Regions from separate parts of the Bradyrhizobium sp. cf659 genome, predicted to be linked through region 1. Evidence: predicted binding sites of a transcription regulator. Region 1 holds the regulator's gene; the other holds the start of a gene.
The links. Region 1 encodes PhoB, which activates phosphate uptake and scavenging genes when phosphate is short. Its sites were predicted from a motif close to TGTCATNNANCTGTCAT; they were not measured.

Region 1 (14,588 bases):
CTTCGCTACGCTCGCAATGACGGAGTATGAGGTGTGGGCTGGTTCTCCAGATGGCACTGTCATTCCCCGCGAAGGCGGGGAATCCAGTACGCCGCAGCCTCTCGGCTCCATCACAACCGCCTCTGGAATACTGGATCGCCCGCCTTCGCGGGCGATGACAGCGAGTGTGTAGTCGCAGACACGCCTTCGCAGCCTCGCGGCGGATTTCGCCCGAGTTTTGCTTCGTCGCTCCACCCTCTGAAGCCAAGAGGGCGCAGGGAAGGCCGGGTGCCGGCTGGCACCCGCGGTCTGCTGCGCGAGGTGGTGCGCAGAAGAAACCGCACACCCTGCGCAGTGGTTGGACGGCTTATGCCGTGCTCTCCCGGGAGCCGAGTTCCTTCTGGCCTCCCTCGCCTTCGCGGAATTCACCGGCACCGCGCCGGTTGACGCGACTGCCGCCTCCGCAAGAGCTTGACCGTAGCAACGACGGCCAGGACCACACGGTTTTGCCGTACGCACGGCTCGCCATTTCGCTGCGGTTTTTCTAGCCCTGTCGACGGAGCCGGAAACCTGCTGGCGAGACGAACCTGACAGCGCCGCTCGTCTGGCACGAGGTCTTGGGCTCACGGAGAGCAATCCGCCCTGCCCGCAACTCTCGCGTCCGACGCTGCCGCGTCCACCGCAAGCCCGGCTCGCGACAGTGACGACACAAGATCGCCCCTCAAGGATGAGCCGGGATCGGCGATACATACGACAAATCCGAATTTCGGTAAAGCGGAATATTTTCGCGCAGGCCGATTGACAGCGGACGACACAGGCACGCCCTCGCCAGTTCCGTCATCCCCGCGCAACGGCGAAGCCGTTGTCGCTGGAGGTGCGAGACAGGGACGCAACGCGTCCCATGGGGAGCCTCGGAGGATGAACGGCCCCGATGCAGCCGGGCCGTCGCCCTTCGAGGCTCGCCGAAGAGGCGAGCGCCTCAGGGTGACGGTGACGGAGCGGTGCGCGTTGCTTCCACATCGTCATTGCGAGCGCAGCGAAGCAATCCAGAGTCTTTCTGCGGATACAGTTCTGGATTGCTTCGCTGCGCTCGCAATGAGAGAGGATAGGTAGGAGTCTACGCGTCCTCCACGCCCGCCTCATCCGGCGTGAAATCGTACACCGACGAGCAGAACTCGCAGGTGACGACGACCTTGTCGTCCTTGACCATCGCGGCGCGATCGTCCGGCGAAAAGCTCTTCAGCATCGAGGCGACCGCGTCGCGCGAGCAGGAGCATTGCGCCTTCAGGACCAGCGGATTGAACACGCGCACGCCACGTTCGTGGAAGAGGCGGTAGAGCAGCCGCTCGCCGGACAGCTCCGGATCGATCAGCTCGACGTCCTCGACGGTCTCGATCAGCGAGCGTGCCTCGACCCAGGCGTCGTCTTCAGCGACGCTGTGCATTTCGGCGCCTTCGGGCGCATCGCCGGGATGCAGGTCCGCCTGCCGCGCGCGCTCCGGCGCCTTCGGCAGGAACTGCATCAGCATGCCGCCGGCACGCCAGCGATGCTTGCCGCCGTCGTTCGAGCGCCACTCCTCGCCGACCGCAAGACGCACGCGCGTCGGGATCTGCTCGGAGCGCAGGAAATATTCGTGGGCGGCGTCTTCGAGGCTGCCGCCGTCGAGCGCGACCAGCCCCTGGTAGCGGCTCATGTCGGGGCCCTGGTCGATGGTCATGGCGAGATGGCCGCGGCCGAGCAGCGTGCCGGAATCCCTGATCTCACCGAGGCGCGCGGCGTCGAAGCGGGCATAGGCGCGCAGGCGATCCGGCGCCATGTAGTCGACGACCAGGAACGACACCGGACCATCGGTCTGGGCCTGGAGGATGAAGCGGCCCTCGAATTTCAGCGCCGTTCCGAGCAGCGTGGTCAGCACGATGGCCTCGCCGAGCAGCTTGCCCACGGCAGCGGGATAATCGTGCTTGGTCAGGACATCGTCGAGCGCCGGACCGAGCCGCACCAGCCGGCCGCGCACGTCGAGCGCGTCGACCTCGTACGGCAGCACGGCGTCGTCGATCGGAACTGCCGATGGTGCGCGAACCGGGCCTTCAGGCCCGGTTTTCATGTCAGGGGATTGGGAAACCATGGCCGTCTATCTGGGGTCCGTGGGTGGGAAATGGAAGGGGGGCTGCGGCTGCATCCGGCATGCAGAATGGACGTATGCAGGCACGGCAAACTCAGTGTCGTCCTGGCGAAAGCCAGGACCCATAACCCCAAGCAGGAATTGTCGCGCGAGATGACAATTGCCGATCTTCGCCAAACAAAAGCCGGTGGTAATGGGTCCTGGCTTTCGCCAGGACGACAGTTGCATGTGAGGCGCCCGCCGGGCAGCGCCGCCTCACTTCACCGCGTCGAAGCACCAGGCCAGAATGCCCTTCTGCGCGTGCAGGCGGTTTTCGGCCTCGTCGAACACGACCGATTGCGGGCCGTCGATCACCTCGTCGGTGACTTCCTCGCCGCGATGGGCGGGCAGGCAGTGCATGAACAGCGCGTCGGGCTTGGCCAGCGACATCAGCTTGGCATTGACCTGGTACGGCTTGAGCACGTTGTGGCGGTGCTCGCCTTCCTTGTCGCCCATCGACACCCAGGTGTCGGTGACGACGCAATCGGCGCCGCGCACGGCGGCTTCCGGATCGGTGCCGAGCATGATCGGCGCGCCTGACGTCTTGATCCAGTCGCGCATCGCCTTCTTCGGCGCCAGCTCCGGAGGCGTTGCGACGTTGAGCTGAAACTTGAAGCGCTCGGCGGCATGCGCCCAGGACGCCAGCACGTTGTTGTCGTCGCCGGTCCAGGCCACCGTCCGGCCCTCGATCGGGCCACGGTGCTCCTGGTAGGTCAGGAGGTCGGCCATCACCTGGCAGGGATGCGAGCGCCGGGTCAGACCGTTGATGACGGGCACGGTCGCGTTGGCCGCAAGCTCCAGCAGCGCGTCGTGGTTGAGGATGCGGATCATGATGGCGTCGACATAGCGCGACAGCACCCGCGCGGTGTCGGCGATGGTCTCGCCGCGGCCGAGCTGCATCTCGGCGCCGGTGAGCATGATGGGCTCGCCGCCGAGCTGGCGCATGGCGACGTCGAACGAGACGCGCGTACGCGTGGAGGGACGTTCGAAGATCATCGCCAGTGTTTTGCCTTCGAGCGGCCTCACCGGCTGATGCGCCTTCTGCTTCGCCTTCATGGCGGAGGAGGCGTCGAGCATGCTCTTGAGCTCCGACAGCGGGAGCTCGTTGATGTCGAGGAAGTGCTTCGGCGACTTGCTCATCAGCTTGCCGCCCGCTTGGTCTGACTGGACGAGATCGCGGCGCAGGCGCGTTCGAGCCGCCCGACGCTGTCCTCGATCTCGGCTTCGGTGACGATCAGGGGCGGCAGGAAACGCACGACATTGTCGCCGGCGCCGACCGTGAGCAGCTTCTGGTCGCGCAGCGCCGCGACGAGATCGCCTGATGGCACCACGGCCTTGATGCCGATCAGGAGTCCCTCGCCGCGCACCTCGCTGACGATGTCGGGATGACGGTCGATCACGGAAGCAAGCTTCTGCTTGAGCAGCAGCGACATCTTCTGCACGTGGTCGAAGAAGCCGGGCTTGAGCATGACGTCGAGCACGGCGTTCGCAGCCGAGATCGCCAGCGGATTGCCGCCGAAGGTCGAGCCGTGCGAGCCGGGCCCCATGCCGGCCGCCGCCTCCGCGGTCGCCAGCACCGCGCCGATCGGAAAGCCGCCGCCGAGCGCCTTGGCCAGCGACATCACGTCAGGCGTGACGCCGGTGCGCCTGTGCGCGAAGAGATCGCCGCTGCGGCCCATGCCGGTCTGCACCTCGTCGAAGGCGAGCAGCAAGCCCTTCTCATCGCAGAGCTGGCGCAGCGCCTTGAGAAAACCTGACGTCGCCGATCGCACACCGCCCTCGCCCTGGATCGGCTCGATCAGGATGCCGGCGGTCTGCGGACCGATTGCCTTCTTGACGGCCTCGATGTCGCCATGCGGCACCTGATCGAAGCCATCCATCGGCGGACCAAAACCTTCGAGATATTTTGCAGATCCCGTTGCGGCCAGCGTCGCCAGCGTGCGGCCGTGGAAGGCGCCTTCGAAGGTGATGATGCGGTAGCGTTCCGGATGCCCCTTGGAGAAGTGGTGATGGCGGACCAGCTTGATCACCCCCTCCAGCGCTTCGGCGCCGGAATTGCAGAAGAACACGAAGTCCGCGAAGCTCTCATTGCACAGGCGCACGGCGAGCTTCTCGCCGTCCGGGCTCTGGAACAGGTTCGACATGTGCCAGAGTTTTGTCGCCTGCTCCTGCAACGCCTTGACCAGCGCGGGATGGGCGTGGCCGAGCGCGTTCACCGCGACGCCGGAAGTAAAATCGAGATAGCGATCGCCATTGGTCGCGATCAGCCAGCAGCCCTCTCCGCGCTCGAAACCGAGGTCGGCCCTGGCGAAAACGGGGAGCAAATGCGGTGCTGCGCTGTTAGTCATGACGGTCACTTGATGTTGCGGACGGTGTGAGCGTGCATTGCGCAACGCACCATTGACCGGCCCGGAAAACGAAACGTGCCGCCTTTTAAGGGCGGCACGCGCCACTATCTTAGGCCTGGTGAACCGGGTGTCAATGCCGCCCGAAAGCCTCGCGAAACGCTGAATCCGTAGTCTTGCGGTGCCGAATTTGCGGGATTTTGGCCACGGAACATGTGGAAGCGAGTCGGCGGACTCTTGCGCGTGAGTCACGCCATATTGTAGCGTTTGGCTTGTCAGATACGACATCTCGTGCAGCAGTTCTGATCCTCTAAGTCCTCATGTACCGGCGTAAACGTTCGGGCGCATCTGGTGCGCCCGGCGAGCCTTAAGGGATTCTGACGGCACGGGTTTTTTCGAGGCTTAGGCATTCGCCGCGAGGCGCCAGGATGGCAGCCGCACGGCGAGGGAAAGGGTGCAATGACGGTTTTGACCTGGTCCGACGATCGCGTCGAGCAGTTGAAAAAGCTCTGGGAGGCCGGATTGTCGGCCAGCCAGATCGCAGCCGAGCTCGGGAACGTGACCCGCAATGCCGTGATCGGCAAGGTGCACAGGCTCGGCCTGTCCGGCCGCGCCAAGAGCCCCTCATCGGCGGCTCCGCGGCCGCGCAAGGCGCGCCCCGCGCAGCACATGATGCGGGTCAGCCGCCCCATTGCGCGCGGCAACACCGCGCTGGCGCAGGCCTTCGAGGTCGAGGTGGAGGCCGAGCCGGTCACCTACGACAACGTGGTGCCGATGAGCCAGCGGCTGTCGCTGCTGGAGCTGAACGAGGCGACCTGCCACTGGCCGGTCGGCGATCCCTCGAGCCCGGATTTCTTCTTCTGCGGCGGCAGGGCGCTGTCGGGCCTGCCCTACTGCGCCCAGCACTCGCGCGTGGCGTATCAGCCGGCCGCGGATCGCCGGCGCGCTCCGGCCAAGCCCTCGCGGTGAGTTCGCGGATCTAGCTGATTGCAAAGACGGCGCCGTCACGCGATGACGGCTCGACATACTCCGATGTCGTCCCGGCCGAGTGCGCAATTGCGCACGGGGGGCCGGGACCCATAACCACCAGCAGGTGTGGTTACAGGGGCTCGGAGTTACCCTTCTCGCACAAACAATTGCGCCTTGGGGTTATGGGTCCCGACCTTCGCCGGGACGACACCGATATCGTGGCGACAGCTCGCCAGACCAACTCGCCCTGACTTACGTCTGCTCCGCCTTCGCAAAACGATCATCCAGCGCGTAGCCGGCGCCGCGGACGGTGCGGATGGGATCCTGCTCGCGGCCGAGATTGAGCAGCTTGCGCAGGCGGCCGATATGGACGTCGACGGTGCGCTCGTCGATGTAGATGTCGCGGCCCCAGACGCTGTCGAGCAGCTGCTCCCGCGAGAACACGCGGCCGGGATGCTCCAGGAAGAACTCCAGCAGGCGATATTCGGTCGGGCCGAGGTCGATCGGCCGGCCCGAGCGCGCCACGCGGCGCTTGTCGCGATCGAGCTCGATGTCGCCATAGGCGAGCACGGTGGCGAGCCGCTCGGGGCTGGCGCGCCGCAAGAGGCCCTTCACGCGCGCCAGCAGCTCCGGCACCGAGAACGGCTTGACGATGTAGTCGTCCGCGCCGGTCGCAAGGCCCCGCACCCGCTCGCTCTCCTCGCCGCGCGCGGTGAGCATGATGATCGGCAGCTGCTTGGTCTCGGGCCGGGTCCGCAGCCGCCGGCACAGCTCGATGCCCGACAGTCCCGGCAGCATCCAGTCGAGCACGATCAGATCGGGGATGTGTTCCTTGAGGCGGGTGTCGGCGTCGTCGCCGCGCATCACCGTCTCGACGTCATAGCCGTCGCCTTCGAGGTTGTAGCGGAGAAGCTCGGTGAGAGCTTCCTCGTCCTCAACCACCATAATGCGTGCGCCCATGGTGTCGTCGCTCCTTGCGTCTTCAGGTATTCGGGACCGTCGTGGCGAAGGTCGTCATGTCGCCCTTCGGCCGCTTGTCGGTGATCGCCTGGCCCTCGATCATGTAGAACACGGTCTCGGCGATGTTGGTGGCGTGGTCGCCGATCCGCTCGATGTTCTTGGCGCAGAACATCAGGTGGATGCAGAACGAGATGTTGCGCGGATCCTCCATCATGTAGGTGAGGAGCTCGCGGAACAGCGAGGTGCAGATGGCGTCGACTTCCTCGTCGCCCTTCCACACCGCCATCGCCGCCGGCAGATCGTGCGCGGCATAGGCGTCCAGCACCGACTTGACCTGCTGCTGCACGAGGTCGGTCATGTGCTCGAGGCCGCGGAACAGCTTGAGCGGATGGAAATCCGTCTCCAGCGCGGCGACACGCTTGCCCATGTTCTTGGCGAGGTCGCCGATGCGCTCGAGATCGGTCGCAACGCGCATGGCGCCGACGATCTCGCGCAGATCGACCGCCATCGGCTGGCGGCGGGCGATGGTGAGCACGGCGCGCTCCTCGATGCGCTTCTGGAGCGCGTCGAGCTCGGTGTCGGTGGCGACCACGCGCTGGCCGAGCGCGACGTCGCGGCGGATCAGCGCATCGACGGAATCGACGATCATGCGCTCGGCGATCCCGCCCATCTCGGCGACGAGCCGGGTGAGCTCCTGGAGGTCGGTGTCGAAGGCCTTTGCGGTATGTTCAGAACCCATGTTCCGTCTCCTCAGCCGAACCGGCCGGTGATGTAATCCTGCGTGCGCCGGTCGCTCGGCGACGTGAAGATCTTGCTGGTGTCGTCGAACTCGATCAGCTCGCCGAGATACATAAAGGCGGTCTTGTCGGAGACGCGCGCCGCCTGCTGCATGTTGTGGGTGACGATCGCGATCGTGTAGTTCTCGGACAGTTCCTGGATCAGCTCCTCGACCTTGGCGGTCGAGATCGGGTCGAGCGCCGAGCAGGGCTCGTCGAACAGGATCACCTCGGGCCGCACCGCGACGGTGCGGGCGATGCAGAGGCGCTGCTGCTGGCCGCCGGAGAGCGACAGGCCGGAGGCGTTGAGCTTGTCCTTGACCTCGTTCCACAGCGCGCCGCCGCGCAGCGCCTTCTCGACGCGGCCGTCCATCTCGGACTTCGAGATCTTCTCGTAGAGGCGGATGCCGAAGGCGATGTTCTCGTAGATCGTCATCGGGAACGGCGTCGGCTTCTGGAACACCATGCCGACGCGGGCGCGCAGCAGATTGAGGTCGAGCCTGGGGTCGAGGATGTTGGTCTGGTCGAGCATGAGCTGGCCGGTGGCGCGCTGGCCCGGATAGAGGTCGTACATCCGGTTGAAGATGCGCAGCAGGGTCGACTTGCCGCAGCCGGACGGGCCGATGAACGCGGTGACGCGGTTGGTGCCGAGCGTCAGGTTGATGTTCTTCAGCGCGTGGTGCTCGCCGTAATAGAAGTTGAGGTTGCGCACCGTCACCTTGGCCGGCGCTTCCGGCAGCAGCGGCGCCTGGGGCAGTCCGCCGGATGCGCTCATCGATACGGAAAGATCACTCATTTTGCGGTCCTCTCGGCGCCAAGGATGCGCGCGCCAATATTCAGGGCAAGAACGGTCAGGGTGATGAGCAGCGCTCCGCTCCAGGCCAGCTGCTTCCAGTAGGCGTAGGGGCTCTGCACGAAGTTGTTGATGGTCACCGGCAGGTTGGCCATCGTCTTGTTCAGGCTCAGGCTGAAGAACTGGTTCGACAGCGCGGTGAAGAGCAGCGGCGCAGTCTCGCCGGCGACGCGGGCGGTTGCGAGCAGCACGCCGGTGATGAGGCCGGAGCGGGCGGCGCGATAGGCGATCCGCTTGATCACCAGCGAGCGCGGCAGGCCGAGGGCGGACGCCGCCTCACGCAGCGCGTTCGGCACCAGCAGCAGCATGTCCTCGGTCGTGCGCAGCACCACCGGGATGACGATGACGGCGAGCGCGAGGCTGCCTGCGATCGCCGAGAAGCCGCGCATCGGCACCACCACCGCGCCGTAGATGAACAGGCCGATGATGATCGAGGGCGCCGAGAGCAGGATGTCGTTGATGAAGCGGATCACCGACGTCAGCTTGTCGTTGCGGCCGTATTCGGCGAGATAGGTGCCGGCGAACAGGCCGAGCGGCGCACCGATGCCGACGCCGATCACGGTCATGATCAGCGAGCCGACGATGGCGTTGAGCAGGCCGCCCTCGGTCGAGCCGGGCGGCGGCGTGTTCTCGGTGAAGAGCTGGAGATTGAGCCCGGCCACGCCGTTGTAGAGCAGCGTGATCAGGATCAGCGCGAGCCAGGTGACGCCGAAGGCGGCGGCGGCGATGCAGAGGCCGCGGATGACGAAGTCCTTGCGGCGGCGGCGTGAATAGATCGGGTTCATGGCCTTAGTTCCCCGCCTTCTTTTCCAGCCGCATCAGCATCATCCGGGCGGCGGCGAGCACGAAGAACGTCAGCACGAACAGCAGGAGGCCGAGCAGGATCAGGCCGGACTGATGCAGGCCGTCGCTCTCGGCGAACTCGGAGGCGATCGCCGCCGAGATCGTGGTGCCCGGGGCGAAGATCGAGGAGGAGATGCGGAACGAGTTGCCGATGATGAACGTCACCGCCATGGTTTCGCCGAGCGCGCGGCCCAGCGCCAGCATGACGCCGCCGATGATGCCGACACGGGTATAGGGGATCACCACGCTGCGCACGACTTCCCAGGTGGTGCAGCCGACGCCGTAGGCGGCCTCCTTCAGCACCGGCGGCACCGTCTTGAACACGTCGACCGAGATCGAGGTGATGAAGGGCAGCACCATGATGGCGAGGATCAGCGCGGCGTTGAACAGGCTGAGATAGGACGGGGGACCGGCGAAGATCGCGCCCAGCACGGGAACGCCGTCGAAGATCTTGATCATGAACGGCTGGAAGGTGTTGGCCAGGAACGGGCCCAGCACGAAGAAGCCCCACATGCCGTAGATGATCGAGGGAATGCCGGCGAGTAGCTCGACCGCCATGCCGATCGGACGGCGCAGCCATTGCGGACAGAGCTCGGTGAGGAAGATCGCAATGCCGAGCCCGACGGGAATGGCGATCAGCATCGCGATGAAGGAGGTGACGAGCGTGCCGTACATCGGCCCGAGCGCGCCGAGCACGGGCGGATCCGCCGACGGCGCCCAGCGCTGCGTCCACAGGAAGGAGACGCCGTACTCCTTCATCGCCGGGAAAGCGCCGACGATGAGCGAAACGATGATGCCGCCGAGGATCAGCAGCACCGAGATCGCGGAGAGCCGCGTGATCCAGTAGAAGGTGACGTCGCCGAGCTTGAACGCGCTCAAGGCCTTGGCGCGATCATACGGTCCGGCGTCGTCGATTACATCGCTCTGAACGGCCATCTCTGCCACGCCGATCCCCTGTGCCCGTTATATAACGCTTGCTGTCGGTCTTGTTGTTGGTCTTGCGCTCCGGATGCGGCGCAGTGCCGATCCGGAGCGGAGGTCTTTTGAGATCCCGGCGCGCTGTCCGGGACAGCAGCGCTTAGCTCTTGATCTCGGCAGCCCAGGTCTTCTCGATCAGGGTCACGACACCCTCGGGCATCGGGATGTAGTCGAGCTCTTCAGCCGCCTTGCCGCCGCTCTTGAAGGCCCAGCGGAAGAACTTGATGGCTTCCTGCGAGGCCGCCTTGTCGGTGGCATCCTTGTGCATGAGGATGAAGGTCGCCGCCGTGATCGGCCAGGACTTGTCGCCGGGCTGGTCGGTCAGGATGACGTAGTAGCCGGGCGCCTTGGCCCAGTCGGCGTTGGAGGCGGCCGCCTGGAAGGCTTCGACGGTCGGCTGCACCGGCTTGCCGGCCTTGTTGACGAGACCGGCGTAGGTCAGCTTGTTCTGCTTGGCATAGGCGTATTCGACGTAGCCGATCGAGTTCTTGGTCTGGCCGATGTTGCCGGACACACCCTCGTTGCCCTTGGCGCCGACGCCGACCGGCCACTCGACGGCGGTGCCCTCGCCGACCTTGCTCTTCCAGTCCGCGCTGGCCTTGGAGAGGTAGTTGGTGAAGTTGAAGGTGGTGCCCGAACCGTCCGAGCGGCGGACCACGGTGATCGCCTCCGACGGCAGCTTCAGGTTCGGATTGAGCTTCTTGATCGCGGCATCGTCCCACTTGGTGATCTTGCCGAGATAGATGCTGGCGAGAGTCTCGCCGTCGAACACCATCTCGCCCGGCTTCACGCCCTCGATGTTGACGACCGGAACGATGGCACCCATCACCATCGGCCACTGGACGAGGCCGTCCTTCTCGAGCTGCTCGGCCTTGAGCGGCGCGTCGCTGGCGCCGAAGGTCACAGTCTTGGCCTGGATCTGCTTGATGCCGCCGCCGGAACCGATCGACTGGTAGTTCAGGCCATTGCCGGTCTCCTTCTTGTAGGCGTCAGCCCACTTGGAATAGATCGGGAACGGGAACGTCGCGCCTGCGCCGGTGATGTCGGCAGCAAAGGCTGCCGTCGTCGATGCGGCGACCAAGCCGGCAGCGACGATCGTTTTGAGGAAATTCATGCTGGTCTCCATACAGGGGAGCGAAGCGCCATCCGCGCCCGATCGCGCTCCCCGTGCCGCCCCTTTAGGAGCGGTCGGCTGTGCTTTTACGAAGGTTTCGTGACAGTCGGATGACAACCTCAAGCAATTGAAATCGCTTGAGTTTCAGGTTGCCGCCGGGGGCCTGGCCTGGGGAAAACAGGCGGTGAAAGTGGCGCCCTGTTTGGGCACGCTTTCGATCAAAAGCCGGCCGCGATGCCGGTTAAGAATATGTTTCACCAGCGATAATCCGAGCCCGGTCCCGCCCTGCAAGCGGCTGTCGCCGACGTCGACCCGGTAGAACCGCTCGGTCAGCCGCGGCAGGTGCTCGGGCGCGATGCCGGGGCCGAAATCCCGGACCATGACCCGGATTTCCTGAGTTCCATCAGTGGCGGCGCCCGAGGTCAGCGACACGATGACGCGTCCGCCCGAGGCGCCGTATTTGAGCGCGTTCTCGATCAGGTTCTCGAACAGGCGGAGCAGCTCCTCGCGGTCGCCCGCGATCATCACCGGCGGCTCCGGCAGATGGATCTCGACCTCGACCTGGCGCTCGTGCGCCAGCGGCTCGAGCCCGTCGGCGACCTGGCGGATGATCGGCAGCAGGTCGACCAGGGTGTCGGGCCGCACATGGGCCGACAGCTCGACCCGCGACAGCGAGAGCAGATCGTCGATCAGGCGCGCCATGCGGGTGGCCTGGTTGTGCATGATGCCGAGGAAGCGCTCGCGCGCCTTGGGGTCGTCCTTGGCCTGGCCCTGGAGCGTGTCGATGAAGCCGGACAGCGCGGCGAGCGGCGTGCGCAGCTCGTGGCTGGCATTGGCGACGAAGTCGGCGCGCATCTCCTCGACCCGGCGCAGCGGCGTCTGGTCGTGGAAGGTCATCAGCATGCATTTGTCGGCGCCGCCGAAGCTGGTCGGCACCGGCACCGGCGTGATGATCAGCTCCATCCAGCGATCGACCGGGACATGGTCGAGATAGGTCGCGCGCCGCGGCTCGGTGGTCGCGATCGACTCGCGCAGCGCCGTGATGATCTCCGGCGAGCGCAGCGCGAACTGGGCGAGCTCGTTCCTGCGCAGCGCCGGCGCGAGCTGGGCCGCGGCCGCGTTGAGATGGATGACGCGGCCGGCACGGTCGAGCAGCACCGCCGGGTCCGGCATGCCGGCGACGACCGCGGCCACCGCAGCGCTCTCGACCGGGTTGGTGCGCCTGACATCGTCGCGCGAGGCGGCGGTGTCGTGCAATCGCCAGGGGATCAGCGCCGCCGCGGCGATGCAGAGGAACACGGCAATGGCGTGCAACGCCGACATTTCGCCGAGCGAGACCACGACCGACAACGCCAGCGCCGCGGCGATCAGGATGATCGTCGAGTGCCGCAGCCGGTCGGACCAGGGCTGCGCGGTGGGAGAAGAGGGGGCGTCGATCGCCATCGGGCGGGCTTCTCCTAAGGGCTTGTCCTGACGGCCTTGTCCTGACGGCTTGGCCGATCAGGCGCCGCTGTCGCTGCGCTCTCTCACATAGGCGGCTTCACGTGCCGGGCCGGGGTCGAGCTTGAGCGCCGCCTGCTGCAAACGCTTCGATCGGGCGCCGATTATAACTTCGCGAAACGTCAGCAAGATTACAGATATGACGAAGGGGGACAGATAATAGAGGACGCGGAACAGCAGCATGCCGCCGAGGAGTTCCTCCCGGTCCATCTGCCAAAGGCCGACCAGCATGGCGGCGTCGAACACCCCGAGGCCCCCGGGCGAGTGGCTGGCAAAACCGAGCAGGGTCGCCGAGACGAAGATCACCGCGACCACGACGAAGCCGAGATTGGGCTCGTCCGGGACCAGCACGTACATCGCGAGCGCGCAGAAGCCGAGATCGATGATGCCGATCGCGATCTGGAGCAGCGTCAGCGGTCCGCCCGGCAGCACCACGGTCCAGGGCCCGCGACCGACCACACGCGGCTGGGTCCAGACCCAGACCACATAGCCGACCAGTCCCACGATGATCATCAGCGCCAGCGTCCGGTTCAGCCAGGGCGGAAGCTGGTCGATCGAGGCCGCCGCCTCCGGATGGTAGGAGATGCCGAGGCCCAGCACGGCGGCGTTGCCGAGCCAGAAGGTCAGGCCGGCGAGGAAGCAGATCTTTGCGACGTCGATCGCGTTCAGCCCATAGGCCGAATAGATGCGGTAGCGCACCGCGCCGCCGGTGAAGACGCTGGCGCCGACATTGTGGCCGATCGAATAGCTGGTGAAGGCGGCGAGCGCATTGATGCGGTAAGGCACATGGGTGTGGCCGATCGCGCGCACGGCGAACAGGTCGTAGAAGGTCAGGGTGAAATAGCCCGCGGCGACGAACAGCGCCGCCATCGCAATCTGGCTCGGCTCGGTGCTCTTGATCGCCTCGATCACCTCGTTGAAGTCGATGCCGCGCAGCATGTGGTAGAGCACATAGCAAGCGATGCCGATGACCGCGACGCTGATCACAACTCCAAGCTTATGCAGGATTTGCTTCTGGCGCAGCAACGTCATCGCCCTGCGTATGGCTTCCAGCATCTAGACCTCGAACAACACTTCAGCGGCCAGGACGGCCGGCGAACAGGCGGACGACGCACAGGCACTCAACGAACCCTCGCCGCCGGCTCCGGCATCGCGCATGCCCCCTGCCCCTCCACTAGCGCGTTTTGGGGCGGAGTGGAATTCAGCAATTCGAACAAAAACTCGTGCCTTCAATGTTTTAGGCAGGTTGCGGGCTCCTGATGCACGGTTTGGCGCTTTCGGCGGCAAGGCTGACGCGAATCTCCATGGCAATCCTGCGCAGGCGCCATGAAGTTTTGATGATTTCGGCCGCACAATGTTCCGTCACGCCTTAAGCCGACGTCAATCTATGGGCCGCGCCCGCCTGTTGAAAGAGGGCGAGGGGGTCGTTCTGGACGGATTTTCCGATGCACCGAACGGGTGCAGCGCAGCGGCAGCTTAAGGGGCGGTCAGATAGCCGCGCTGATAGGCGCTGGCCTGGTCGTCGAAAATCGCCATGGCCGTCGTCATCCGGCGGAAGCCGAGACGCTCATAAAAGCCCTCTTTGCCAGGCACCGCGTAGAGGATGATTTTGCGATGTCCGCGGCATCGCGCCAGCAGCCGCGCGATGATCTCGCGGCCGAGGCCTTGCCCCTGACAGTCCGGGTGCACCGCGACATCACAGAGATAGGCGCAGTCGCGGCCGTCCGCCAGCGCTCGGCCGGCGCCAACCAGCCGGCCTTGGTCATAAGCGAAGGCACAGAACATGCTGTTGCCGAACACCAGCGCGAGATCGGCTGGTGTCTTGTTGCCGAGCGGAGCGATGCGGTAGAGCGCGGAAAGCTCGTTCCAGTCGATTGCCGCCAGACCTTCGTTCCAGACAACCGACATCGGCGTGCCTCCCCGGATCAATGCCGCGCCGCGGTAACGGCCGCGACGATCTCGTCGGTGCCGGGAAAATGGCCCTTGCTGCGGCTGGCGACAACCTTGTCGCTGAGCTTGACCTGAAAGATGCCGCCCTTGCCGGCCACGAGATCCGCCTCCAGCGCCAGTTGCCGGCGCAGCGCCGCAGCAACTTCCTTCGCACGCTTCT
Region 2 (14,588 bases), 140 kb from region 1:
GGGATCCCAGATCGACCAAGCGTCGACCGAGCCCTTCACGAAGGCCGCCGTCGCATCGGCCGGCGCGAGCGGCGCAGGCGTGATGTCGGACCAGGACAGGCCGGCCTTCTCGAGCGCCGCGACCAGGAGATTGTGCGCGCTCGATCCCTTGCCGAAGGCGACGCGCTTGCCCTTGAGATCGGCCAGCGAGTGAACCGGTGAATCCTTCGGCACGACGATCGCCTGGGTGTTGCCGTCCGATTTCACCGCGGCGACGTAGCGGATCTTTGCGCCGCCGGCCTGCGCGAAGATCGGCGGGGAGTCGCCGACATAGCCGAAATCGACGCTGCCGACATTGATCGCTTCCAGCAGCGGCGGACCGAACTGGAAGTCGATCCACTTGATCTCGATGCCGAGCGGCTTGAAGGCGCTTTCGAGCGTCTGGCGCTGGCGCACCGCCGGGAAGAAGCCGCCTTTCTGGGTGCCGATGCGGATTTCGGCGGGCTTGTCCTCGGCGCGTGCGGGGGCAGCCAGAGCTGTCGCGAGCAGGAGTGTCGTTGCGAGAATGTGTCGTCGGGTAATCATATCGCGGTCCTTTCAGTGGGATCAGTTGGCGAAGAGTTGCGAATGTGCGCGCCGGCTCCGCTCGGCGAACACCGCGCGCGCCGCCCGCTCGGCCTCGCGCGCCGAGCGGAACTGGCGGCCTTCGAGGCTGTCGAACAGGCGCTCGGAGGAAAAGAAGCGGAAGCCGCGCGCGTCTCTTGTGATGATGCCGGCGGCGCGGTCGTGGATTTCGATGATGTAGGCGTTGGATTGGGTTTCGAATTGGGCTTCGAACTGGGCTTGGGACATGACTGCTCATTCGCCGGGATTGCGGCGTTCCTGTCTTGGGATTTGCGATGTGACGTGCTGAGAAGGAGGCGGTCAGCAACAACAACAGGCGCCGGTGGCCGCCGAACAACAGCGCCGCGTCATGCATTCGTGCATGTCGCCTGGATTACGCTGGTGATCGGTTCTCATGTTGCGGCTTCGGCTCGAGGAGCAGTTTCGATGCTTCGAATATCGAGTGATTGGCGCGATCGGTCAATGAAATGGCTATCCATAATTACGAGCGGCGCGCTGGGCCGCTTCTCCCGCCGCAAGCGCTGACAGGCAGATTCATCTCGCGATGAGTTCAACACCGGCGAGTGGCCAGCATGATAGGCTCCGTCGGGCGCAAAACAGAAGATTGGGAGATCCCGGCATGGCAAATGATCTGAAGGGACGCACAGCGCTCGTCACCGGCGGCTCACGCGGGATCGGCGCCGCGGTCTGCCGCCGGCTGGCCGAGGCCGGCGCGGCGGTGGCGATCAACTGCCGCGAGCGGATCGGGCAGGCCGAGCAACTGGCGGGCGAGATCAACAAGCGCAGCGGCCGCGCCATCGCCGTTGCCGCCGACGTGTCGCAGCGCGAGGCCGTCGCTGCGATGGTCGCACGCGTCACGGCCGAGCTTGGCCCCATCGACATTCTCGTCAACAATGCCGGCATCGCCATCACGCGCGGCGTCGACGACCTCACCGAGGACGATTTCGACCGCACCATCCTGGTCAATCTGAAATCCGCCTTCCTGTGCACGCAGGCGGTGCTGCCGGCGATGCGCGCGAAGACATGGGGGCGCATCGTCAACATCTCCTCCGGCGCGGCCCGCGGCGCCGGCTCGATCGGCCCGCACTACAATGCGTCCAAGGCCGGCATGGAGGGGCTGACGCGCGGCTATGCTGCGCGGCTGGTGAAAGACGGCATCACCGTCAACGCAGTGGCGCCGTCGCTGATCGAGACCGACATGATGAGCGGCCAGCCCCAACTCGTCAGTCGCATCCCGCTCGGCCGCTTCGGCACCGCGGATGAGGTGGCGAAGGCGGTGATGCTGCTGGTCGACAATGCCTACATGACCGGCCAGACCATCGCGCTGAGCGGCGGGATGGCGTTTAATTGAAACGAGGTGATCAAGGCTGTTCCCTTCTCCCCTTGTGGGAGAAGGTGGCGCGTAGCGCCGGATGAGGGGTATCCATCGGCGTATTCGAATGAGATTTGGACTCGCTGATAGAGACCCCTCACCCGTCTCGCCGCTTCGCGGCGAGCCACCCTCTCCCACAGGGGGAGAGGGTAAGTGCACTACCACATCGTCGCAGCCGTAGGGTGGGCAAAGCGGAGCGTGCCCACCATTTCTATCGCGGTGTTGGACATGCGGTGGGCACGGCGCAAGTGCGCCTTTGCCCACCCTACGATTCTGGACTCGCGGAGAGAGACCCCTCACCCGTCTCGCCGCTATCGCGGCGAGCCACCCTCTCCCACAAGGGGAGAGGGTAAGAGCAGCTACCACATCGTCGCCGCGGCACGCGCCGCCCAGCTGCGATCGTACTCCTCGCCGCCGACCTTGTTCTGGCTCATCTCGGCGAGGATCTGGCCGGGCGTCGGCAAGGTCTTCGGATCAATCCGCTTGTCCGGGTTCCAGAGATCGGAGCGGACGATGGCGCGGGCGCACTGGAAGTAGATCTCGTCCACATTCATCACCATCACGCTGCGCGGCGCCTTGCCTTCGACCTTGAAGGACGCCAGCAGCTCCGGATCAATCGACAGATGCGCGCGGCCGTTGGCGCGGACCGCATTGCCGGAGCCGGGGACCAGGAACATCAGGGACACGCGCGGGTCGCGCACGATGTTGCGCAGGGAATCGACCCGGTTGTTGCCGCGGCGATCCGGCAGCATCAGCGTCTTGGGGTCGTGAATGCGGACGAAGCCGGGCAGATCGCCGCGCGGCGAGCAGTCGATGCCCTCGGGCCCGATGGTGGCGAGCGCCGCGAACGGCGCCTTCTCGATGAAGATGCGATAGAGCGGCGTGACGTGGTCGGCGACTTTCACGGTCGAGGCGTCGTTGGTGGCGCCGTAGATGGCCTCTAGCTGCTCGACCGTTTCGATCACCGACATTCTTCCACTCTCCTTTGCGCCGGCGGTTACTCGCGCCAGCCTTCGTTCCTGATCACGCGCACGAGCTGGCGGCTGTGATAATCCGCGTTGCCGGCGTTGAGGATGGTGACATCGGCCTGCGATGCTGCGTCGTCGACGCTGCGGGACAGCCGGTCCGCGATATTGCCGTCGCTGTGCCGGGCGCGAGCGGCAAGCCGCTGCGCCAGCACATCCGGCGGCGCCGTGATGGCGACCACGACGACATTGGCATAGGCCTGGCGCAGCGCGGCGATCACGGTACGCGAGACGTTGACGACGACGGCGCGGCCGGCGCGGATGTCGTCGTTGATTTCGAGCGGCAGCGCGTAGGAATGCCCATGCGCGTCCCAATGCACGGCGAAATCGCCGTGATCGATCCCGCGTCGGAATTCGTCCGGGCTCATGGCAATGTTGTCTTCAGCCGCGGAGGACTCCCGCGTCACGACGCGACGCGGAAAGACGACGTTCTGATCGTCGGTGCAGGCCGCCTGCGCCAGCCGCAGCAAGGTGTCCTTGCCGGCGCCGCTGGGACCGACCACGAGCACGAGCCGGCCAGGGCCGATCGCACCCGCCTCGCCCTGCGCCATGGTCGCGGTCTCGCTCATGCGACCCGGCCTCCTTCGCGCCAGACGCTGCGGACAACGGGCACGCTGCCCGCGATGTGCACGCGGATGAGGTCGGCGCGCCTGCCGACCGCGATCTCACCGCGGTCGGAGAGACCGACCGCCTCGGCCGGCGCTTTCGTCACGGTGCGAACAGCCGCCGGAAGGCTGATCGCGGGCACATGTTCCGGCAATTGCAGCGCAGCCATCAGAAGGCTCGATGGAATGTAGTCCGACGAGAGAATGTCGAGCAGGCCCTCGCGGGCGAGATCGACCGCAGCGATATTGCCGGAATGCGAGCCGCCGCGCACGACGTTGGGCGCGCCCATCAGGATGTCGATGCCGGCCTGATGCAGGCCGCGCGCGGCCTCCAGCGTCGTCGGGAATTCCGCCACCGAAATGCGATCGCGCACGGCGTCCGCGACATTCTCCTCGGTGGTGTCGTCGTGGCTGGCGAGCGGGATCTTGTACCGATGCGCCAGCGCCACGATCTCGCGCATGTTGGTCGCGGCATAAGCCTTCTGATACTCGAAGCGTTTTGCGAACAGCTCGTCGAGCTCGGCGTCGGTCTTGCCGCCGCCCTTGCCGCGATAATAGTCGCGCAGCTTGCCCTCGTCGCGGAACTGGCGCTGGCCGGGGGTGTGATCCATCAGCGACATCAAGCGGACGTCGGGGCGGTCGATCAGCTCCTTGGCCTCCTCGACCACGCTCGGCATCGGGATTTCGCAGCGCAGATGCAGGAAGTGGTCGGCGCGCAGCAGGTCGGCGTCGCGCGCGGTGGTGATCGCGGCGGCAAGCGTGCCGGCACGGCCGTCGACTTCCTCGGCGCCGTCCTCGCGCCAGACCCGGAGCGAGTCGAACACGGTGGTGATGCCTGACGTGGCGAGCTGGCCGTCATAGGAGACGACGGCGGCGACCGGATTCCAGAACACCTTCGGCCGCGGCACGTAATGCGCTTCGAGATGATCGGTGTGCAGCTCGATCAGGCCGGGCATGATCAGATCGCCGCCGGCATCCTCGGCGCCCGCGGGCGCCCTGCCCTCGCCGATCTCGGCGATGCGTCCATCCGCAAGAGCAAGCCAGCCCTGCTCGATCACCCGGTCGGCCAGCACGATCCTGGCGTTGGCGATCACGGTGTCCTTCGGCTTGGCGTTCATTTCCATTTCCTTCAGGCCGCGGCGGCAAAGCTGGTGACATCGACGATGCGGTCGGCAATCAGATGCCGGATTTCGTCGTCATGGACAATGGCAACCATGGCGACACCCCGGTGCTTCTTCTCGGCGATCAGCTCGACCACGACGGCGCGGTTGGCGGCATCGAGCGAAGCGGTCGGCTCGTCCAGCAGCAGGATCGGCAGATCCGAGATGAAACCGCGCGCGATGTTGACGCGCTGCTGCTCGCCACCGGAAAAGGTCGCGGGCGGAAGCTGCCAGAGCCGCTCGGGAATGTTGAGACGGTGCAGCAGGTTGGCGGCACGCTGCTGCGCCTCGGCTCGGGCCATGCCGTTCACGATCAGCGGCTCGGCGACGACGTCGATCGTGGCAACCCGCGGCACCGCGCGCAGGAACTGGCTGACATAGCCGATGGTCGCGCGGCGCACGTTGAGGACCTGCCGCGGCTCGGCGGCAGCCAGATCGATCAGCGCGCCGCGATGGCGAATGCCGATGCGGCCGGAATCGCAGCGGTAATTGCCGAAGATCATTTTCAGGATCGACGACTTGCCTGCGCCGGACGGGCCCGACAGCACGACGCATTCGCCGGGGTTCACCTGGAAGGTCACGCCGCTGACAACAGGCAGCTCGATGCCGCCCTGCAGGTGCATCGTAAAGGTCTTCTTGGCATCGGTGACGTCGATCATGGCGGTCATCAGGGGGCTCATGGCGGCAGGATCGAGGAGACGAGGAGTTGGGTATAAGGCTCGCGGGGATCGTCGAGCACCTGGTCGGTGAGACCGGTCTCGATGACGCGGCCGCCCTTCATCACCATCACGCGATGCGACAACAGCCGCGCGACCGCAAGATCGTGGGTGACGATGATGACGGCGAGATGCAGCTCGGCGACGAGGCTGCGCAACAGGTCGAGCAGGCGCGCCTGCACGGACACGTCGAGACCGCCGGTGGGCTCGTCCATGAACACCAGCCGCGGCTCGGTGACGAGGTTGCGGGCGATCTGGAGACGCTGGCGCATGCCGCCGGAATAGGTGCGCGGCGCATCGTCGATGCGCGCGACGTCGATTTCGACGCGCGTGAGCCAGTCGGACGCGGTGTCACGGATGCGGCCGTAGTGATTCCATCCCACCGCCATCAGCCGCTCGCCGACATTGGCGCCTGCCGAGACCGCCATGCGCAGCCCCTGCGCGGGATCCTGGTGCACGAAGCCCCAGTCGGTGCGGAACAGGAAGCGCCGTTCGGCCTCGCCGAGCGTGGCGAGATCGCGGCTGACGCCATCGCGCATCCGGTAGGAGACGCGCCCGCCGCTGGCTGCGAGCTGGCCGGACAGCAGCTGGAGCAACGTCGACTTGCCCGAACCGGATTCGCCGACGATCGCCAGCACCTCGCCGGAATAGAGCGAGAACGACACGTCGCGGCACGCGGCGATGCGGCCGTAGGACTTGCTGAGCGACTCCGCGACCAGCAGCGGCTCGTCGTTTTCCATCACGTCGTGATCAGCCATTTGATGTCTCCTGCGCCTTCTCCTTGTACGGCGCAGCGCTCAGGCTGCCGTGATGGCCGGCGGCCTGACGGCCCTCGCAATAATCGGTGTCGGAGCAGACGAACATGCGTCCGCCCTTGTCGTCGGTGACGATCTCGTCGAGATAGGAGTTTTCGGCCGCGCACAGCGCGCAAGGCGCATTGAAGCGGTAGGGCTCGAAGGGGTGATCCTCGAAATCGAGCGACACCACTTTCGTATAGGGCGGGATCGCATAGATGCGCTTCTCGCGGCCGGCGCCGAACAATTGCAGCGCCGGGCAATTGTCCATCTTGGGATTGTCGAATTTCGGCGTCGGCGACGGGTCCATCACGTAGCGCGCGTTCACCTTCACCGGATAGGCGTAGGCGGTCGCGATGTGGCCGAAGCGCGCGATGTCCTCATAGAGCTTCACATGCATCAGGCCGTATTCGGCGAGCGCATGCATGCGCCGCGTCTCGGTCTCGCGCGGCTCGAGGAAACGCAGCGGCTCCGGGATCGGCACCTGATAGACCAGCACCTGGTTCTCGTGCAGCGCCGCCTCGGGGATGCGGTGACGGGTCTGGATCACGGTCGCATCGTCCGTCGCCGTCGTGGTGGCGACGCCGGCGGTCTTGGCGAAGAATTTACGGATCGAGATCGCGTTGGTGGTGTCGTCGGAGCCCTGGTCGATGACCTTCAGCACGTCCTCAGGACCGAGGATCGCCGCCGTCACCTGCACGCCACCGGTGCCCCAGCCATAGGGCATCGGCATTTCGCGGCTGGCGAACGGCACCTGATAGCCGGGGATCGCGATCGCCTTCAGGATGGCGCGACGGATCATCCGCTTGGTCTGTTCGTCGAGATAGGCGAAATTGTAGGCGGGCGCGTTCATTCCGCGGCCTCTTTCATGACATCAGGCGCATTGGCCTCGGCGAACTCCTGACGCAGCTTGCGCAGCAGGCCGAGCTCGGACTGGAAGTCGACATAGTGCGGCAGCTTCAGATGCTCGACGAAGCCGGTCGCCTGGACGTTGTCCGAATGCGACATCACGAATTCTTCATCTTGCGCCGGTGCGAGGGCCTCCTCACCCAGCTCGCGGGCACGCAGCGCGCGGTCGACCAGCGCCATCGACATGGTCTTGCGCTCGCTCTGGCCGAAGGCGAGGCCATAGCCGCGGGTGAAGCACGGCGCTTCCGTCGCAGACCCCTTGAACTGGTTGACCATCTGGCACTCGGTGAGCTCGATCGAGCCGAGCGGCACGGCGAAGCCGACGTCCTCGGCGGAGAATCCGACCTCGACCTCGCCGAAGCGGATCTCGCCGGCGAAGGGATGGTTGCGACCATAGCCGCGCTGGGTGGAATAGCCCATCGCCAGCAGGAAGCCTTCGTCGCCGCGCGCGAGATTTTGCAGGCGCAGGTCGCGGTCCGCCGGGAAGTTGAGCGGCTCGCGGGTGAGATCGCCGACGCTGGCGCCGTCCTCAGCCTGCGGCGAGGATTCGATCAGCCCGTCGCGGCCCAGGATATCGGTCACGCGCGGCGTCGGGGCGGTCGAGGCTTCGGCCGTCGCCGGCGCCTCCGGCGCAAAGCCATCGGCGAGCGAGGGATCGAGCAGGCGATGCGTATAGTCGAAGGTCGGCCCGAGGATCTGACCGCCGGGAATGTCCTTGAAGGTCGAGGACACCCGCCGCTGCACCCGCATGGCGCCGGTGTCGACCGGCTCGCTGGCGCCGAAGCGCGGCAGCGTGGCGCGGAAGGCGCGGACCAGGAAGATCGCCTCGATCAGATCACCGCGCGCCTGCTTGATCGCGAGCGCCGCCAACTCGCGGTCATAAAGCGAGCCCTCGCTCATGACGCGGTCCACGGCCAGACCAAGCTGCTCCGAGATCTGGTCGAGCGTGACTTCCGGAATGCTTTGATCGCCGCGCCGCGCATTGGCGAGCAGGCGATGAGCGTTCTCGATGGCGCGCTCGCCACCTTTGACTGCGACATACATATGCCTAGCTTCCTTTGCTCACGACACGCGTTGTGCGCGGGATCGCAACCACGGCGTCATCGGCGACCAGCACCACGTCGATGCCGCGCGGAAACAGCGTCTCGTTGACACGCAGCCGCTCGAACAGGTCGGCGGGCCTGATCGACGCCCGGAGCGTCGCGACGCCATCGATGCCGGGGCCGCGCAGCTCGAAGCCCTGCCCTGCGTCAAGGCGATCGACCTGGAGGATCAATGTGGTCGACCGATCCGGGTATTCGCTGGTGCCGAGCGCGAAGCGCTCGAGCGCCGGAAGCAGGGCGCCGTCGCTGATCAGGGCAAAGCTTGCGATCGAGGAATCCTGGATGACCGGCGCGCCGGTATGGAACTTGAGCCATTTCACGACGTCGGAACTCTCCGCCATCCGCGCATCGAGCCAGAGCGGCGTATCGTGATCGAACAGCGTCAGCGCGATCGCGGCGGCGCCGCGCATCATCGGCCCGGGGGTTCCCGCCATCGGTACGATGCGCTGGACCGAGCCCGGCCGCGCCATCGCGTCCATCACCGAACGAAAGGTCGATTGCGCCGACAGCACCTTGTCGGCGAACCCCGGCGGCAGTTCCGCAATCGTGGTCATGATCTCACCCCTCACCGCGCACCATGGTGTAGAAATCAACCTTCGTCGCGGCGGTCTCGGCCGCCGCCTGCTTGCGCCGGATCGTAAGCTGCTCACGCAACGGCGCGATAACGTCCCGCTCGACCGATGCGGAAAAATCCCGCGACTGCACCAGCGCATCGCACAGCGCGATCAGGCGCGCCTTCTCACCGTTGCGTCCGAGCGTGTAGCCGAAGCCGACCTCGCCGCTCGCAAGCCGGACCGCAGCGCGCGACACCGTGGCCTCGCCGAGGTTGAATGGGGCGCCGTCGCCGCCGACCCGGCCGCGCAGCATGACGAGGCCGTTTTCCGGCGCGCGCAGGTCCTGATGGGCCGGGAGGGCGAAAGCGCGGAGGCGAGCGGCGATCTCGCCCGCCTCCGCGTGCGCCAGCACGGCCATCGCGGCCTTGCGCTGGGCTTGCTGATTGTTGTGCTGCGTCACCCGATCCACCGAACTTGCCACCGAACTTGCCGAATTCAAGTTGTCTATGATAGTAGACAACTTCATACGGAAGCGCCATGACTGTTTCGTGACAAGCGTGTGATTTTCGGGCTAGGCTGACCGGCGATATGAGCATGCAGGACACCGCCTCCACGGGCGTCGCGCTATGGCGCCTCGTTGCCGACGGCATCGAGCGCGGCATCGCCGACGGCCGCTTTGCCGCCGGCGACAAGCTGCCGGGCGAGATGGAGATCGCCGAGACCTATCGCGTCAACCGCCACACCGTGCGGCGGGCGCTGGCAGCCCTTGCCGAGCGCGGCCTGGTGCGCGCCGAACGCGGCAGCGGCACCTATGTCGAGGCGCAGCGCATCGCCTATCCGCTGCGCTCGCGCACGCGCTTCTCCGAGATCGTCGGCGCCGGCGGCCGTGAGCCGCGCGGGCAGCTGATCGAGGCGGCCGACGACGTCGCGACGCGGGAGCTGGCGCGCGAGCTGGGCTTGAAGGCCGGCGCGCCGCTGGTGCGGATCGAGGCGATACGCCTCGCCGACCGCACGCCGATCTGCGTCTCCACGACATGGCTGTCGGCGGAGTTGTTTCCGGGTGCGGGCAGCGTGTTTGCGGCAACGCGCTCGATGACGAAACTGCTCGAGCACTTCGGCGTCCGCGACTATCGCCGCGGCGCGACCCGGATCACCGCCGGCATCGTCGATGCGACCGACGCTGCGCGGCTCGATCTGCCGCTGGGACGGCCGATCCTCGTGGTCGATGCCACCGACCACGATCTCGATGGCAAGCCGCTGGTGACGAAGCATTCGCGCTTCGCCGCCGAGCGGGTGGAGTTTCTGGTCGAGAACGGCTGAGATGCAGCTCTCTTCCTCTTTCCCACAACAGGGGGAAAGAAGAGCCGAGCCTCCTACTCCTGCATCATCTCCCCGCTGCCGCCGAACTCGGCGGGGAAATCCTTCAGCTTGGGCAGGCCGTCGCGCATCGGCAGCACCGTCTCGGCGTAGTTGACGTGGACGCCGGGCGTGAATGCCAGGGTGGGGAGGGTGGCGGTGAAGACGTCGGTCAGGCCGAGCGGCGGGTGATTGGTCATGAGATGGCCGCCGCACTTCCTGCAATATTTGCGCTGGCTGAGCGGCGTCTTGGCGAAGGTCTCGACGTGCTGCGCGCCTTCGGTGATGCGCACGGCGTCGGGCTTCCACAGGCTGAAGGCGTTCACCGGTCCGCCGGACCAGGACCGGCAGGAGCCGCAATGGCAATAGCCCATCGCCTCCGGTGCACCCGTGACCTCGACCGTAACCGCGCCGCAGAAGCAGTGTCCGACATGTTTCATTTGGTCGTCTCCGTTGATGAAGGTTGGAAATCGTCTCCCCGCTCCGCTTCACCGAGATCTCGGCGAAGGCGGATGCGGGGCCGCGACGAGCTTCGCTCGCGCTGGTGGCATCGGAGTGAGGGGGAATCACCCCGAGGGTCGTTGAAGGCTGGTGTCCGGCGAGATACGCGTCTCAGTTCCGTCGCGCATCCTCCATTCGGCGGACGCGACGGAAAGAGGCGACCACTAAACTGACCGGCGCCAGGGAATAAGCATCGACACGCGTTGTTTGTACTGCCGGTATTCGTCGCCGAAGAGATCGACGAGGTCGCGCTCCTCCAGCGCGATGCCGACGAAGATGTAGAGCGTGGTCACGGCCGCGAACAGCAGATGGCCCGCGGTCATGACCGGTGCCGCCCAGAACGCGATGATGAAGCCGAGATAGATCGGATGACGGACGAACTTGTAGAGCAGCGGCGTCCTGAAACGCGGCGGCGTCGCTTCCTTGCCGACGAGATGGTTGGTCACCTGATGCAAGCCGAACAATTCGAAATGATTGATGATGAAGGTCGAGGTGAACACCAATATCCAACCCGCGAAGGACAGCGTGACCAACGTCACGGCAAGATCGGGATCCTCGACCTCCCATATGACCGCAGGCAGCGGACGCCACTGCCAGAACAGGAGGAGCAATGACAGGCTCGCGAACAGCACGTAAGTCGATCGCTCGACCGGCTTGGGGACGAACTGCGTCCACCACGCCTTGAATTGCTGGCGCGCCATCACGCTGTGTTGAACCGCGAACAGCGACATCAGCAGCAGATTGATGATGACCGCGCGAACGACGGGCGCTTCGGCTCCGGTGTCGATGGTCTTCGGCACTGCCAGCCCCATCACGAAGCCGATAGCGTAGAGAATGGTGACGAAAAACACGAGATACGCCGCAATTCCGTACAGAAAGGCGATGAACTTGAAAATGCGTGAGCCCGCAACCTCCGGGCCGATTGAATGAATCTGTTGATCAATTTGGGACATGGAAAGCTCCGTTGTGCCAAAACGCCGGCACTTCATTGGTGGCTGCACCATGCCGCATCGGTGCGTCCAAGACTTTCGCGGACGGTTGATTTTCGCCTGAGACGACTTTGATTTTTGCTTGAGACGACAGAAACGTGCGATTTTGCTTTGAAAACAACGTGCTCGACGGCGACCTGCGCGAACTGACCTGCGCCGGGGTGGCCGTGCCGTTGCAGCCCCAGGTGTTCGATCTGTTGCTTTACCTCGTCGCGCAACGGGCGCGAGTGGTCAGCAAGGATGACCTGATCAGCCAGATCTGGAGCGACCGCATCGTCTCGGATTCCGCCCTGAACAGCCGGATCAACGCCGCGCGCAAGGCGCTCGGCGACGACGGCGCGGCACAGCGGCTGATCAAGACGATCCCGCGCAAGGGCTTTCGTTTCATCGGCGACGTCCGGGAAGAAGCGGCAGCGGTGCCTGCGCCCGCCGAGCCCGTCCCTGCCCGGCCGCGCGCCGTGGCGGACCGCCCGGCGATCGCGGTGCTCGCCTTCGAGAACATGAGCGGCGATCCCGCACAGGACTATTTCGGCGACGGGATCAGCGAGGACATCCTCACCGCGCTGTCGAAGCAGCGCTGGTTCATGGTGATCGCCCGCAACTCGTCCTTCACCTACAAGGGACGCGCGGTCCACATCAGGCAGATCGCCGAGGAGCTCGGCGTCCGCTACATCGTCGAAGGCAGCGTGCGCAAGGCGAACAACCGGGTGCGCATCACCGCACAGCTCAACGACGCGACATCGGGCAGCCACCTCTGGGCGGAGCGCTATGACCGCGAGCTCGTCGACGTCTTCGCCGTGCAGGACGAGATCACCAATGCGATCGCCGCAGCGATCGAGCCGCAGATCCACGCGGCGGAGGATTTTCGTAGCCGTCGCAAGCCGCCCGCGAGCCTCGACGCCTGGGATCTGTTGATGCGCGCGCTGTCGCATTACTGGCGCGTGACGCGGCAGGATCACGAGGCCGCAAAGGCGCTGCTCGAGCGCGCGATCGGGATCGATCCGAATTACGGCCAGGCGCTGTCGTTGCTCGCGGCGAACCACATGTTCGGCGCGCATCTCGGCTGGACCGAGCTGGCCAGGGTGGCGCCGATAGCGGAAGCCGCCGCGCTGGCCGCGGTGCGCTGCGATCATGAGGATGCCTGGGCGCATGCCGGGCTCGGCAGCGTCTACTTCTCGACGCGCAGGCTTACGGACGCGCTGTCCGAGTTCGAGCAGGCGCTCGCGCTCAATCCGAACTTCTCGCTGGCGCAGGGCTATTACGCGCTGGCGCTGTCCTATGCCGGGCGGTCGAGGGAGTCGTTCGAGGCGGCGCAGAGGGCGATCCGGCTCTCACCGCGCGACCCGTCGCTGGCGATCTATCACGGCATCGCCGGCTATGCGCGCTTCACCGAGCGGCGCTATGACGAGGCCATCGCGCTCGCGCGCGAGGCGATCCGCCATCGCGGCGACCTCACCGGCGCCTATCGCGTGCTCGCCGTGTCCGCCGGCATGACCGGCGACGGGACGCTTGCGGAGATGGCGCTGGGCGAGCTCCGCCGCACCCAGCCGGGCATCTCGCTGCACTGGATCGCGACGCAACTGCCATGGGCCAGCGACGCCGATCGCGAGCACTATCTGGAAGGATTCCGGCGGGCGGGGTTGCGGTAGGAAATCGTCAGGCCCGGCTTTACGCCACGCGCTTGCGGCGCAGATGGACGATGACGTCGAGCCGCGCGATCTCGTGGCCGGGAAGCGCCTCGGGAATCCTGGTGAAGGCGAGGCCATCGGCGACGTCGACCAGCACATCCTCGCCTTCGAGGTAGAAGTGCGGATGCACGGATGTGTCGGTATCGAAGAACGACTTGATGCCGTCGGCGGCGATCCGGCGCAACAGGCCGGCTTCGGTGAACTGGTTCAGCGTATTGTAGACGGTCGCGAGCGACAGGTATGCATTTGCCGCCAGCGCCTCTTCATAGAGCCCCTCGGCGGTCACGTGGCGATGGCCGCGCAGGAACAGCAACTGGCCGAGCGCCAGGCGCTGGCGCGTCGGCCGGAGGCCCGCATCAACAAGCAATCGCAGACAGCGCTGCACGCCCTCATCCGGCTCCGGTCCGACGACGTCCGTTCCGGCGTCGTCGCCCGCGGGGATATTCGTGGCCTGCATGTCCATCGATCGTCTCACGGCTGAAAGGACCAAGGCACGCAACGCGGCGTCCGGCCAGTTGCCATTCGATCGCAGAAGCGGCGGCCTGGCTTTGATCCGGATCAAATCCGGAAGCGGTCGCCTCTGACCTATCGCAAGGCGGCCCGGTTTATTCCCGGTCAGAATGCGGGGGTATCGACGAGGTTCAGATGTCCAGGCCGGTTCCCGACAAGGCAGAGGTCGCGCTCGAATATCCCGACAAGTTCTATGTCGGCACCTTCGAGCATTCATCGCGGTTCGAGGCACGTCTCGACGGCAGCGGCGTCGCGCTGGTGCTGCAACATCCGGGGGCGGCCGACGAACGCAAATCGGTGCATCTGCACATCAATTTCGGCCTGCTCGCCGGCATCCTGCGTGAGCTCGCAAGCAGCGTCGCCGCTCTCCCCAAGGACGACATCGCGCATCGCGAGCAGCTCGCAGACGCGCTCGACGAATTGCGGCGGGCGCTGCGAACGCCCTGAAGGCTACTTCGCCTTCGCCTGTATCGGCTTCGGGGCCGGCACGGCCGCCCATTCCTTGTCGGCGCGCGGGCCGTTGAGATCGCCGGTCAGGCCGACGAGCTGGCCGGGCAGCACATCGAGGGTCTGCTGCCAGGTCTGGGTCTGGCACAGGAACCTGATCAGGCAGCCCTTGAGCTTGAGGCGGTCAGGAGATTCGCGCCACAGCGAGACCGAATAGGACTTGCCGTCCTCCGCATTGTAGATGTCGCCGGCAAAC

Region 2: phnF (phosphonate metabolism transcriptional regulator PhnF) is a predicted target of PhoB. The motif match lies at 9,379-9,395, and genes of this name have one in related genera.

Annotation. Positions count from the first base shown of each region.
Region 1 covers NZ_FOQJ01000003.1:231,014-245,601, reverse strand. Annotated here, with positions in the region: gene BM118_RS15180 (Hsp33 family molecular chaperone) at 1,097-2,104, opposite strand; gene argF (ornithine carbamoyltransferase) at 2,357-3,280, opposite strand; gene BM118_RS15170 (aspartate aminotransferase family protein) at 3,280-4,488, opposite strand; gene BM118_RS15165 (GcrA family cell cycle regulator) at 4,945-5,454, shown strand; gene phoB (phosphate regulon transcriptional regulator PhoB) at 5,707-6,414, opposite strand; gene phoU (phosphate signaling complex protein PhoU) at 6,437-7,153, opposite strand; gene pstB (phosphate ABC transporter ATP-binding protein PstB) at 7,165-7,986, opposite strand; gene pstA (phosphate ABC transporter permease PstA) at 7,983-8,828, opposite strand; gene pstC (phosphate ABC transporter permease subunit PstC) at 8,833-9,822, opposite strand; gene pstS (phosphate ABC transporter substrate-binding protein PstS) at 9,965-10,978, opposite strand; gene BM118_RS15130 (ATP-binding protein) at 11,123-12,421, opposite strand; gene BM118_RS15125 (lysylphosphatidylglycerol synthase domain-containing protein) at 12,479-13,534, opposite strand; gene BM118_RS15120 (GNAT family N-acetyltransferase) at 13,955-14,386, opposite strand; gene BM118_RS15115 (Rdx family protein) at 14,404-14,588, opposite strand, start outside.
Region 2 covers NZ_FOQJ01000003.1:370,847-385,434, reverse strand. Annotated here, with positions in the region: gene BM118_RS15920 (aliphatic sulfonate ABC transporter substrate-binding protein) at 1-564, opposite strand, end outside; gene BM118_RS15915 (hypothetical protein) at 586-831, opposite strand; gene BM118_RS15905 (SDR family NAD(P)-dependent oxidoreductase) at 1,223-1,954, shown strand; gene BM118_RS15895 (pyridoxamine 5'-phosphate oxidase family protein) at 2,335-2,946, opposite strand; gene phnN (phosphonate metabolism protein/1,5-bisphosphokinase (PRPP-forming) PhnN) at 2,973-3,569, opposite strand; gene BM118_RS15885 (alpha-D-ribose 1-methylphosphonate 5-triphosphate diphosphatase) at 3,566-4,723, opposite strand; gene phnL (phosphonate C-P lyase system protein PhnL) at 4,735-5,433, opposite strand; gene phnK (phosphonate C-P lyase system protein PhnK) at 5,442-6,239, opposite strand; gene BM118_RS15870 (alpha-D-ribose 1-methylphosphonate 5-phosphate C-P-lyase PhnJ) at 6,232-7,128, opposite strand; gene BM118_RS15865 (carbon-phosphorus lyase complex subunit) at 7,125-8,228, opposite strand; gene phnH (phosphonate C-P lyase system protein PhnH) at 8,233-8,841, opposite strand; gene phnG (phosphonate C-P lyase system protein PhnG) at 8,846-9,310, opposite strand; gene phnF (phosphonate metabolism transcriptional regulator PhnF) at 9,430-10,161, shown strand; gene BM118_RS15845 (GFA family protein) at 10,215-10,637, opposite strand; gene mddA (methanethiol S-methyltransferase) at 10,863-11,651, opposite strand; gene BM118_RS15835 (winged helix-turn-helix domain-containing tetratricopeptide repeat protein) at 11,786-13,336, shown strand; gene irr (Fur family transcriptional regulator Irr) at 13,356-13,838, opposite strand; gene BM118_RS15825 (hypothetical protein) at 14,021-14,332, shown strand; gene BM118_RS15820 (DUF2147 domain-containing protein) at 14,336-14,588, opposite strand, start outside.